3 linked regions of the Spartinivicinus poritis genome follow. The protein of the gene in region 1 binds, or shares a complex with, the protein of each later gene. Links are inferred from orthologs where the notes say so. Each region holds a gene or a part of one and is shown in the gene's direction. Other genes may lie near its edges.

Evidence for each region. Proteins that work in one complex are often made in the same cells at the same time.
Region 2: the proteins of accD (region 1) and accC are in contact, whole or in part, in a solved structure (PDB 8UXZ), measured with the Escherichia coli proteins. The link is inferred for Spartinivicinus poritis from one-to-one orthologs.
Region 3: the proteins of accD (region 1) and accB are in contact, whole or in part, in a solved structure (PDB 8UXZ), measured with the Escherichia coli proteins. The link is inferred for Spartinivicinus poritis from one-to-one orthologs.

Annotation. Positions count from the first base shown.
Region 1 is NZ_JAPMOU010000003.1:242,863-247,335, reverse strand. The notes cover bases 1,601-4,473. They hold accD (acetyl-CoA carboxylase, carboxyltransferase subunit beta), read left to right. Parts: upstream 1,601-2,463; coding sequence 2,464-3,483; downstream 3,484-4,473. Other genes in these bases: folC (bifunctional tetrahydrofolate synthase/dihydrofolate synthase), read left to right, coding at 3,473-4,473; trpA (tryptophan synthase subunit alpha), read left to right, coding at 1,601-2,291. Also shown: ORQ98_RS04110 (phosphoribosylanthranilate isomerase), read left to right, coding at 1-281; trpB (tryptophan synthase subunit beta), read left to right, coding at 259-1,482; more of trpA, read left to right, coding at 1,494-1,600.
Region 2 is NZ_JAPMOU010000004.1:55,506-58,323, forward strand. It holds accC (acetyl-CoA carboxylase biotin carboxylase subunit), read left to right. Parts: upstream 1-648; coding sequence 649-1,989; downstream 1,990-2,818. Other genes in the region: aroQ (type II 3-dehydroquinate dehydratase), read left to right, coding at 1-3; accB (acetyl-CoA carboxylase biotin carboxyl carrier protein), read left to right, coding at 152-619; prmA (50S ribosomal protein L11 methyltransferase), read left to right, coding at 2,065-2,818. UniProt on the Escherichia coli protein: This protein is a component of the acetyl coenzyme A carboxylase complex; first, biotin carboxylase catalyzes the carboxylation of the carrier protein and then the transcarboxylase transfers the carboxyl group to form malonyl-CoA.
Region 3 is NZ_JAPMOU010000004.1:54,436-57,390, forward strand. It holds accB (acetyl-CoA carboxylase biotin carboxyl carrier protein), read left to right. Parts: upstream 1-1,221; coding sequence 1,222-1,689; downstream 1,690-2,955. Other genes in the region: dsbD (protein-disulfide reductase DsbD), read left to right, coding at 1-327; aroQ (type II 3-dehydroquinate dehydratase), read left to right, coding at 633-1,073; accC (acetyl-CoA carboxylase biotin carboxylase subunit), read left to right, coding at 1,719-2,955. UniProt on the Escherichia coli protein: This protein is a component of the acetyl coenzyme A carboxylase complex; first, biotin carboxylase catalyzes the carboxylation of the carrier protein and then the transcarboxylase transfers the carboxyl group to form malonyl-CoA.

The DNA of each region.
Region 1 (4,473 bases):
ATAAGTCGGCGGCAGGTATCTTATTAGATAGTTACCGCCCCGGTATTCCAGGTGGAACCGGTGAAACTTTTAATTGGCAGTGTATTCCTGCTCATCCCAGCAAACCGATTATTCTTGCCGGTGGCTTATCCGCTGATAATGTGGCAATGGCTATTCAACAGGTAAAACCTTTTGCTGTGGATGTGAGTGGCGGGGTGGAGCAAGCAAAAGGTATTAAGGATCCTGCCAAAATTAATGCGTTTATTCGAGAGGTTGCCAGTGTCTCAACAATACAGTGTTGAAGATCTATTAAAACTACCCGACAGCCGTGGTCATTTTGGGCCTTACGGTGGTCGTTTTGTATCTGAAACCTTGATGGCGGCATTAGCTGAGTTAGAAGAAACTTACCACAAATTGTGGCGAGACCCAGACTTTCAGGCAGAGTTTGATAAAGACCTAGCTCACTATGTTGGTCGTCCATCTCCACTGTATTTTGCTGAGCGATGGTCCAAGCACCTGGGTGGTGCGCAAATTTATTTAAAGCGTGAAGACTTAAATCATACTGGTGCCCATAAGGTGAATAACACCATTGGCCAGGCACTACTGGCTAAGCATATGGGGAAGCCTCGGGTGATTGCTGAAACCGGAGCTGGCCAGCATGGCGTTGCTTCAGCAACCGTAGCTGCTCGCCTGGGCTTAGAGTGTCATGTCTATATGGGTGCTGAAGACGTTAAACGACAATCGTTGAATGTGTATCGGATGTCGCTACTGGGTGCTGAAGTGATTCCTGTTGAGTCTGGCTCTCGTACCCTAAAAGATGCTTTAAATGAAGCCATGCGTGACTGGGTGACCAATGTAGATAATACCTTTTATATTATTGGTACTGTGGCCGGGCCCCACCCTTATCCTCAAATGGTCCGTGATTTTCAGTCAGTCATTGGCCGTGAAGCGCGTAGTCAATGTCTTGAGCAAACAGGTAAATTACCCGATAGCATTGTGGCTTGTGTCGGGGGTGGCTCTAATGCGATTGGGTTGTTTTATCCCTTTATTGGTGATACCTCCGTTAATATTATTGGAGTAGAGGCAGCTGGTGAAGGCTTGGCCACTGGTCGTCATGCAGCACCTTTATGTGCTGGTAAACCAGGGGTATTGCACGGCAACCGCACATATTTAATGGAAGATGATGCAGGCCAGATCATTCACACTCACTCTATTTCGGCAGGTTTAGACTATCCTGGCGTAGGGCCTGAGCATGCTTGGTTAAAAGATACTGGCCGAGCAGAATATGTGGCGGTTACTGACCAGGAGGCATTAGCCGCATTTCATAGTTTGACTCGTATGGAAGGGATTATCCCTGCTTTAGAAAGTAGTCATGCGTTAGCTTATGTCGAAAAGCTAGCACCCACGATGGCAAATGATCAAGTCATTGTGGTCAATTTATCAGGCCGTGGCGATAAAGATATTCATACCGTAGCGGCAATTGATGGCGTGGACTGGAGCTAACGGGGCGAACAATGAGTCGAATACAATCTTGTTTTGAACAACTGAAAAACACACAGCGGAAGGCGTTGATTCCTTATGTGACCGCTGGTGATAATTCACCCCAGCTGACTGTGCCGTTAATGCATGCAATGGTGGAAGCGGGGGCTAACATTATTGAGCTTGGGGTCCCCTTTTCTGACCCCATGGCTGATGGGCCTGTTATTCAGCAGGCTTGCGAGAGAGCACTATCCCATGGCGTTACGCTGTCAAACGTGTTGGCAATGGTGGCTGAGTTTCGCCAACAGGATAATCAAACGCCTGTTGTATTAATGGGATATCTCAATCCAGTTGAAGTGATGGGCTATCAAGTATTTGCTGAAGCTGCTGCTGAAGCGGGTGTCGATGGCGTCTTAACCGTGGACTTACCACCAGAAGAGGCTGGCCCGTTGGCTGAACAGCTAAAAGCAAAAGATATAGATACTATTTATCTATTAGCCCCTACGACAGCAGAAGCCAGAATTAAAACCATTTGTGATAGTGCCTCTGGGTTTATTTATTATGTGTCCTTAAAAGGTGTCACTGGGGCTGCTACCCTTGATGTCGATGCGGTCAACAGTCAACTAGCAAGGATTCGACAATATACTCAGTTACCTGTGGGTGTTGGGTTTGGTATTCGAGATGCGGAAACGGCCAGGGCGATTGCTCAAACGGCTGATGCAGTGGTGGTGGGCAGTGCAATTGTGAAAAAAATTGCTGCTGGCAATAATGATCAAACTACCATTGCTGCGGTTAAAGAGCTACTAGGCTCTATTCGTCAGGCAATTGATTAATAGGTTTTGTTTGGTGTTTGCCCTTAGCAGAATCTTGGAGCAAACGTCAATAGATCTTATATAGGGTTTTATCGTATTTTTTGTTTGTAGCGGAAGTGCTAGGGTATTGCCCCAGAATATTCATAGGGGTTCTGCATTAGCACCTCCGCTTTGTTATTTTAGGTAGCAACTTATGGCTAATTGGTTATTAGATAAATTTAATCTGCCGTCTTTGTCTGGTTCGAAAAAACACAGTAATGTACCAGAAGGGCTGTGGAAAAAGTGCGTCAAGTGTGGGGCAATTTTGTATCAGCCAAAGCTTGAAGAAAATCTCGATGTGTGTCCAAAATGTGACCACCATATGCGGATTTCTGCTAGAACGCGTTTAGATTACTTTTTAGATCCAGAAAATCGTGAGGAAATTGCGGCAGATTTAGAGCCGGAAGATCGCCTGAAATTCAGAGATAGCAAAAAATATAAAGACCGGTTAAATGCTGCACAAAAACAAACCGGGCAAAAAGATGCGTTATTAGCCATGAAAGGTACTGTTAAAGGTGTACCCGTGGCTACAGTAGCCTTTGAGTTTTCCTTTATGGGCGGCTCAATGGGGTCAGTAGTGGGAGAGAAATTTGTTCAAGCGGTGAATGTCTGTTTGGAGCAACGTTGCGCTTTAGTGTGTTTTGCGGCCAGCGGTGGGGCGCGGATGCAGGAAGCGTTATTTTCTTTAATGCAAATGGCAAAAACCAGTGCTGCGCTTGAAAAACTGAAAGCCGCAGGCCTGCCTTTTATTTCTGTTTTGACTGATCCAGTTTATGGTGGGGTTTCTGCCAGTTTAGCCATGTTGGGTGATATTAATATTGCTGAGCCAAATGCACTGATTGGCTTTGCTGGTCCTCGAGTCATTGAGCAAACGGTTCGGGAAAAATTACCTGAAGGCTTTCAACGCAGTGAGTTTTTATTAGAACATGGCACCGTTGATATGATTTTACAACGAAGCCAGCTTCGTGACCGGATTGCTTCCTTACTGGAAAAAATGACCTTTTATTTTACTGCAGAAATTGCTGCGAATGAGGTGGCAGAAGAAGAGACGACAGCTGTTGCCGATCAGGCGCAGAGTGATGACGCGAGTGAAACCAGCGAGCCAGCTGCTGAAGCAAATACAGAGAATACTGAAGAGCAGCCACCTGCAACAGAACCAAAAAATGAGGTGTAAACAATTAACTGAGTGGCTCTCTTGGTTAGAGAGCCTTCACCCTACCGAAATTGATCTTGGTTTAACGCGCATTCAACAGGTTTTTACCCAACTTAATCCAGCTAAACTTGGCAAATGGGTGATTACGGTTGCAGGTACTAATGGCAAAGGCAGTACTATTGCCATGTTGCAGGCGATTTTACAACAGGCGGGTTACCGAGTTGGGGTATATACCTCTCCTCACTTTTTACACTATAACGAACGAGTGGTGATTGAGGGGCAGCCGGTATCCGATAGCCAGTTAATAGAAGCATTCCATGCGGTTGACTTAGCCAGGAAAGAGACTTCTCTAACTTACTTTGAGTTTGGCACTTTGGCAGCTTTTTGGTTGTTTCAGCAACAGCCGTTAGATGTTGTATTGCTTGAAGTGGGGTTAGGGGGGCGGTTGGATGCAGTCAATATTATTGATCCGGATATTGCTGTAGTGACTAGTATTGGCCTGGACCATGAAAGCTTTTTAGGTAATGACTTAAATACAATTGCCTGGGAAAAAACCGGTATCGCTCGGCCAGATGCGCCATTGATCTATGGTGATGAAACCCTTTACCCGTCAGTTATCCAGCGAGCTGAAGCCGAGCAGTTTCAGCTGTTGGTTAAAGGTAAGGACTTTATTGCTGAACAACAAGCTAATACCTGGGTATTTAAAGGTAAAACAAATATCGATAGGGCTGGAAAAGTCGTTGATTGTGAAATACCTGGTTTGCCTTATCCTTCGCTGCCCTTTACCAATGCACTAACTGTCTTGCAAACCCTGCAACAGTTGCCTTTATCAATACCGTATGAAGCCATAGTGAATGGCTTAATGAGTGCTAGACTATTAGGCCGCTTGCAAGTAGAGCAAGTCAGGATTAAAGGTAAGCCGGTTCGATTGATTTTAGATGTTGCCCATAACCCCGCTGCGGCAGAAATGATCGCACAGCGTTTGCAACAAACTTATCAAGCAAGGCGAGC
Region 2 (2,818 bases), on another replicon or contig:
TAAGGGCTAAAGAGGCATACCCTCCGCATTTTTAGCCCTTTGCAAAATTTAAGACCAAAAAAGTTTAAAACCAGTAAAGCACAACAAATGTCAGCACACTGCTGCTTTGTTTTTGCTTCAACAATAAGTTCAATTTATCCGAGATGACGCTATGGATATTAGAAAAGTAAAAAAACTGATCGAGTTACTAGAAGAATCTGGTATTGATGAACTGGAAATTAAAGAAGGTGAAGAGTCGGTTCGTATTAGTCGGCACGCTAACTCACCGATGATTGCTCCTGCTCAATATGCAGTAGCTGCACCAGCAGCTCCAGCACCTATTACTGCGGCAGCAGCGGCTCCAGTCGAAACAAAGGAAGAGTCTGCACCTGCAGCCAAGCCAACAGGTCATCAAGTAGCCTCACCGATGGTAGGTACTTTTTATCGCGCACCTTCTCCCAGCTCACCTGCTTTTGTTGAAGTTGGTCAACATGTCAAAGCTGGCGATGTTTTGTGTATTGTCGAAGCGATGAAAATGATGAACCAGATCGAAGCTGACAAAACAGGCACAATCGAAGCCATTCTGGTGGAAAATGGTCAACCTGTAGAGTTTGATCAGCCGCTGTTTACCATCGTTTAAACCGACCCGACAGTAGCAGGATACCCACCATGCTTGAGAAAGTACTCATTGCCAACCGAGGGGAAATTGCACTACGGATTTTACGAGCCTGTAAAGAAATTGGCATTAAAACCGTTGCTGTTCACTCTAAAGCAGATGAATCACTAATGCATGTTCGCTTAGCAGATGAAAGCGTTTGCATTGGTCCTAACAACCCTACTGAAAGCTACTTAAATATTCCGGCCCTAATCAGCGCAGCAGAAGTCACTGATGCTGTGGCTATCCACCCTGGTTATGGTTTTTTAGCCGAAAATGCTGACTTTGCAGAGCAAGTTGAAAACAGCGGCTTTACCTTTATCGGCCCTTCACCTGATGTGATTCGACTAATGGGTGACAAAGTGTCAGCCATCAAAGCTATGCAAAAAGCTGGTGTGCCCACAGTACCAGGCTCAAATGGCCCGCTGACGGGTGACAAAGAACGTTCACTTGCCATTGCCCGAGACATTGGCTACCCCGTTATTGTCAAAGCATCCGGTGGTGGTGGTGGTCGTGGTATGCGGGTTGTTCACAGCGAAGCCCATTTACTTAGCGCGATTAATGTTACTCAATCTGAAGCCTTAGCAGCTTTTGGCAACGAAATGGTATATCTGGAAAAATTTCTGGAAAACCCACGCCACGTAGAAGTTCAGGTACTCGCTGACGGCCAGGGGAATGCCATTCACTTAGGTGATCGAGACTGTTCGCTGCAACGTCGCCATCAAAAGGTTATTGAAGAAGCACCAGCCCCAGGAATTCCTGAAGAAGCGCGCAATGATATTGCCATGCGCTGCGTGAATGCTTGTATTGAAATTGGTTATCGTGGTGCCGGCACCTTTGAGTTTTTATACGAAGATGGCAAGTTCTACTTCATTGAGATGAATACTCGGGTTCAGGTTGAACATCCAGTATCTGAGTTGGTGACCGGCGTTGATATTGTTAAAGAGCAGTTATTGATCGCCAGTGGTCAGCCTTTAAGTATCAAGCAAGAAGATATCACCATTAAAGGTCATGCTATTGAGTGTCGAATCAATGCTGAAGACCCCAAAACCTTTATGCCATCACCTGGTGAGATCAAGCACTTCCATGCCCCTGGCGGTATTGGGATTCGTGTCGACTCTCATTTATACAGTGGCTATAAAGTCCCCCCTTATTACGACTCGCTCATTGCCAAAGTCATTAGCTATGGCGAAACCCGAGAAGTCGCCCTGGCAAGAATGCGTCACGCACTGGATGAGTTGGTTGTTCATGGTATTCGTACCAATGCACCACTGCATGCAGAGCTAGTAAGAGACGCTAACTTCGCCAAAGGTGGGGTTAACATTCATTATCTGGAACAAAAGCTATCCCATTAAGTAGATAGTCATTGAGGCGAGCTTAGCTAAGCTCGCCTCCCTTCAATAATTACTCAAATTAAAAACTATCCCCTCATGCCCTGGATTCAAGTCAAACTGGATACAACCCGCGACCAAAGCGAAACACTGGAAGATTTACTTCTGGCAATTGGTGCAAACGCCGTCACCTTACAAGACGGCCAAGATCAACCAGTATTTGAGCCAGCCTTAGGTACAACACCACTTTGGGATAATACCCAGGTCATTGGCTTGTTTGAGGCAAACACAGAAATAGACTTGGTATTGGCATATTTAGCTAATGAACTTAGCCCACAACCATTACCCAACTACAAAGTAGAAATAGTTGAAGATAAGGATTGGGAACGGGAGTGGATGGATAACTACCATCCTATTCAATTTGGGAAAAGGCTCTGGGTTTGCCCAAGCTGGCGAGAAATTCCTGACCCTAATGCAGCTAACTTAATTTTAGACCCAGGCCTGGCCTTTGGCACTGGCACTCACCCTACCACAGCGCTGTGCTTAGAATGGCTAGGTAACAATGAAGTCACTAATCAACAAGTGATTGACTATGGCTGTGGCTCAGGGATCTTAGGTATTGCTGCATTAATTCTGGGTGCAGCCAATGTGGTTGCTATTGATAATGACCCTCAAGCATTAGAAGCAACGATTGCTAATGGCCAGCGTAATAATATAGCAGCTAACCGTTTATACACCTTTTTACCTGAACAGGCACCTGATCAGCCTGTAGACATTATGCTAGCGAATATCCTAGCAGGACCTTTAATCAGCCTTGCAGAACGGTTAGCTTCTTTAACCAAAACTGGTGGTA
Region 3 (2,955 bases), on another replicon or contig:
GCACTAGCTAAGGCTAAAAATCAGCAAAAGCCAGTCATGGTTGATTTCTACGCTGACTGGTGTATTTCTTGTAAAGTTATAGAGAGAGAAGTTCTTCCTGCAGACAATGTGAAGCCTCTTCTTACCCAATTTTCACTAATTAAGCTTGATATCACCGCTTTCAATCAAGACCAACAACAACTGCTCAAACAATACTCAATTTTTGGCCCACCAGCGCTGCTTTTCTTCAGCCGAACCGGTGAGGAGCTAGAAAATCTTCGTGTACAGGGAGAGATAACCGCTAACTCCCTGGAAAATCACTTAAGATCGACGCTAAATCGCAGCTAACTCCTGCAAGCTTGAGCATTTGCTTCTATAATTACCAGTTCAGCCCTAAAAACGGAAAAAGTTACGCGATCTTGCATACAATATTAGAGACTTTGCTTTTAAAGTCTTTAATCATGCAAATAGTGGACAGCAGCTGCCATTTTATGCACAATCGGCCGTTACATTTTTGATCATTAACTCTGTCATTACCCGTTACTGTCAGCACAAGCGAACAAAGGCAACTGCTGACAGCAGTTGAGTATGACCTCAGTCGGCATGATTTGTAGTACAAGCGGAGACAGCTCAAACGTTGAGAGCCTTAACTTATGGCAACAATCTTAGTGCTGCACGGGCCTAATTTAAATTTATTAGGCACTCGGGAACCAGCTATTTACGGTTCAACTACTTTAGACGATATCAACCAAACCCTGACCACTCAGGCTGTTGATCATGGTCATCACCTACAAACACTGCAAAGTAATGCAGAGTACGAGTTAATTGAACGGATTCATGACGCAAAGCGTGAAGGGGTTAACTTTATTATTTTTAATCCTGCGGCTTTTACGCATACGAGCGTGGCACTGCGCGATGCATTATTAGGGGTAGAGATTCCTTTTATCGAGGTTCACCTCTCTAACGTCTATCAACGTGAACCTTTTCGGCACCATTCTTACTTTTCGGATGTTGCTGTTGGGGTGATTTGTGGGCTGGGTACTCAAGGCTATGCGCTTGCGCTACAGGCAGCCATCAAACATCTAGAAGACTAAGGGCTAAAGAGGCATACCCTCCGCATTTTTAGCCCTTTGCAAAATTTAAGACCAAAAAAGTTTAAAACCAGTAAAGCACAACAAATGTCAGCACACTGCTGCTTTGTTTTTGCTTCAACAATAAGTTCAATTTATCCGAGATGACGCTATGGATATTAGAAAAGTAAAAAAACTGATCGAGTTACTAGAAGAATCTGGTATTGATGAACTGGAAATTAAAGAAGGTGAAGAGTCGGTTCGTATTAGTCGGCACGCTAACTCACCGATGATTGCTCCTGCTCAATATGCAGTAGCTGCACCAGCAGCTCCAGCACCTATTACTGCGGCAGCAGCGGCTCCAGTCGAAACAAAGGAAGAGTCTGCACCTGCAGCCAAGCCAACAGGTCATCAAGTAGCCTCACCGATGGTAGGTACTTTTTATCGCGCACCTTCTCCCAGCTCACCTGCTTTTGTTGAAGTTGGTCAACATGTCAAAGCTGGCGATGTTTTGTGTATTGTCGAAGCGATGAAAATGATGAACCAGATCGAAGCTGACAAAACAGGCACAATCGAAGCCATTCTGGTGGAAAATGGTCAACCTGTAGAGTTTGATCAGCCGCTGTTTACCATCGTTTAAACCGACCCGACAGTAGCAGGATACCCACCATGCTTGAGAAAGTACTCATTGCCAACCGAGGGGAAATTGCACTACGGATTTTACGAGCCTGTAAAGAAATTGGCATTAAAACCGTTGCTGTTCACTCTAAAGCAGATGAATCACTAATGCATGTTCGCTTAGCAGATGAAAGCGTTTGCATTGGTCCTAACAACCCTACTGAAAGCTACTTAAATATTCCGGCCCTAATCAGCGCAGCAGAAGTCACTGATGCTGTGGCTATCCACCCTGGTTATGGTTTTTTAGCCGAAAATGCTGACTTTGCAGAGCAAGTTGAAAACAGCGGCTTTACCTTTATCGGCCCTTCACCTGATGTGATTCGACTAATGGGTGACAAAGTGTCAGCCATCAAAGCTATGCAAAAAGCTGGTGTGCCCACAGTACCAGGCTCAAATGGCCCGCTGACGGGTGACAAAGAACGTTCACTTGCCATTGCCCGAGACATTGGCTACCCCGTTATTGTCAAAGCATCCGGTGGTGGTGGTGGTCGTGGTATGCGGGTTGTTCACAGCGAAGCCCATTTACTTAGCGCGATTAATGTTACTCAATCTGAAGCCTTAGCAGCTTTTGGCAACGAAATGGTATATCTGGAAAAATTTCTGGAAAACCCACGCCACGTAGAAGTTCAGGTACTCGCTGACGGCCAGGGGAATGCCATTCACTTAGGTGATCGAGACTGTTCGCTGCAACGTCGCCATCAAAAGGTTATTGAAGAAGCACCAGCCCCAGGAATTCCTGAAGAAGCGCGCAATGATATTGCCATGCGCTGCGTGAATGCTTGTATTGAAATTGGTTATCGTGGTGCCGGCACCTTTGAGTTTTTATACGAAGATGGCAAGTTCTACTTCATTGAGATGAATACTCGGGTTCAGGTTGAACATCCAGTATCTGAGTTGGTGACCGGCGTTGATATTGTTAAAGAGCAGTTATTGATCGCCAGTGGTCAGCCTTTAAGTATCAAGCAAGAAGATATCACCATTAAAGGTCATGCTATTGAGTGTCGAATCAATGCTGAAGACCCCAAAACCTTTATGCCATCACCTGGTGAGATCAAGCACTTCCATGCCCCTGGCGGTATTGGGATTCGTGTCGACTCTCATTTATACAGTGGCTATAAAGTCCCCCCTTATTACGACTCGCTCATTGCCAAAGTCATTAGCTATGGCGAAACCCGAGAAGTCGCCCTGGCAAGAATGCGTCACGCACTGGATGAGTTGGTTGTTCATG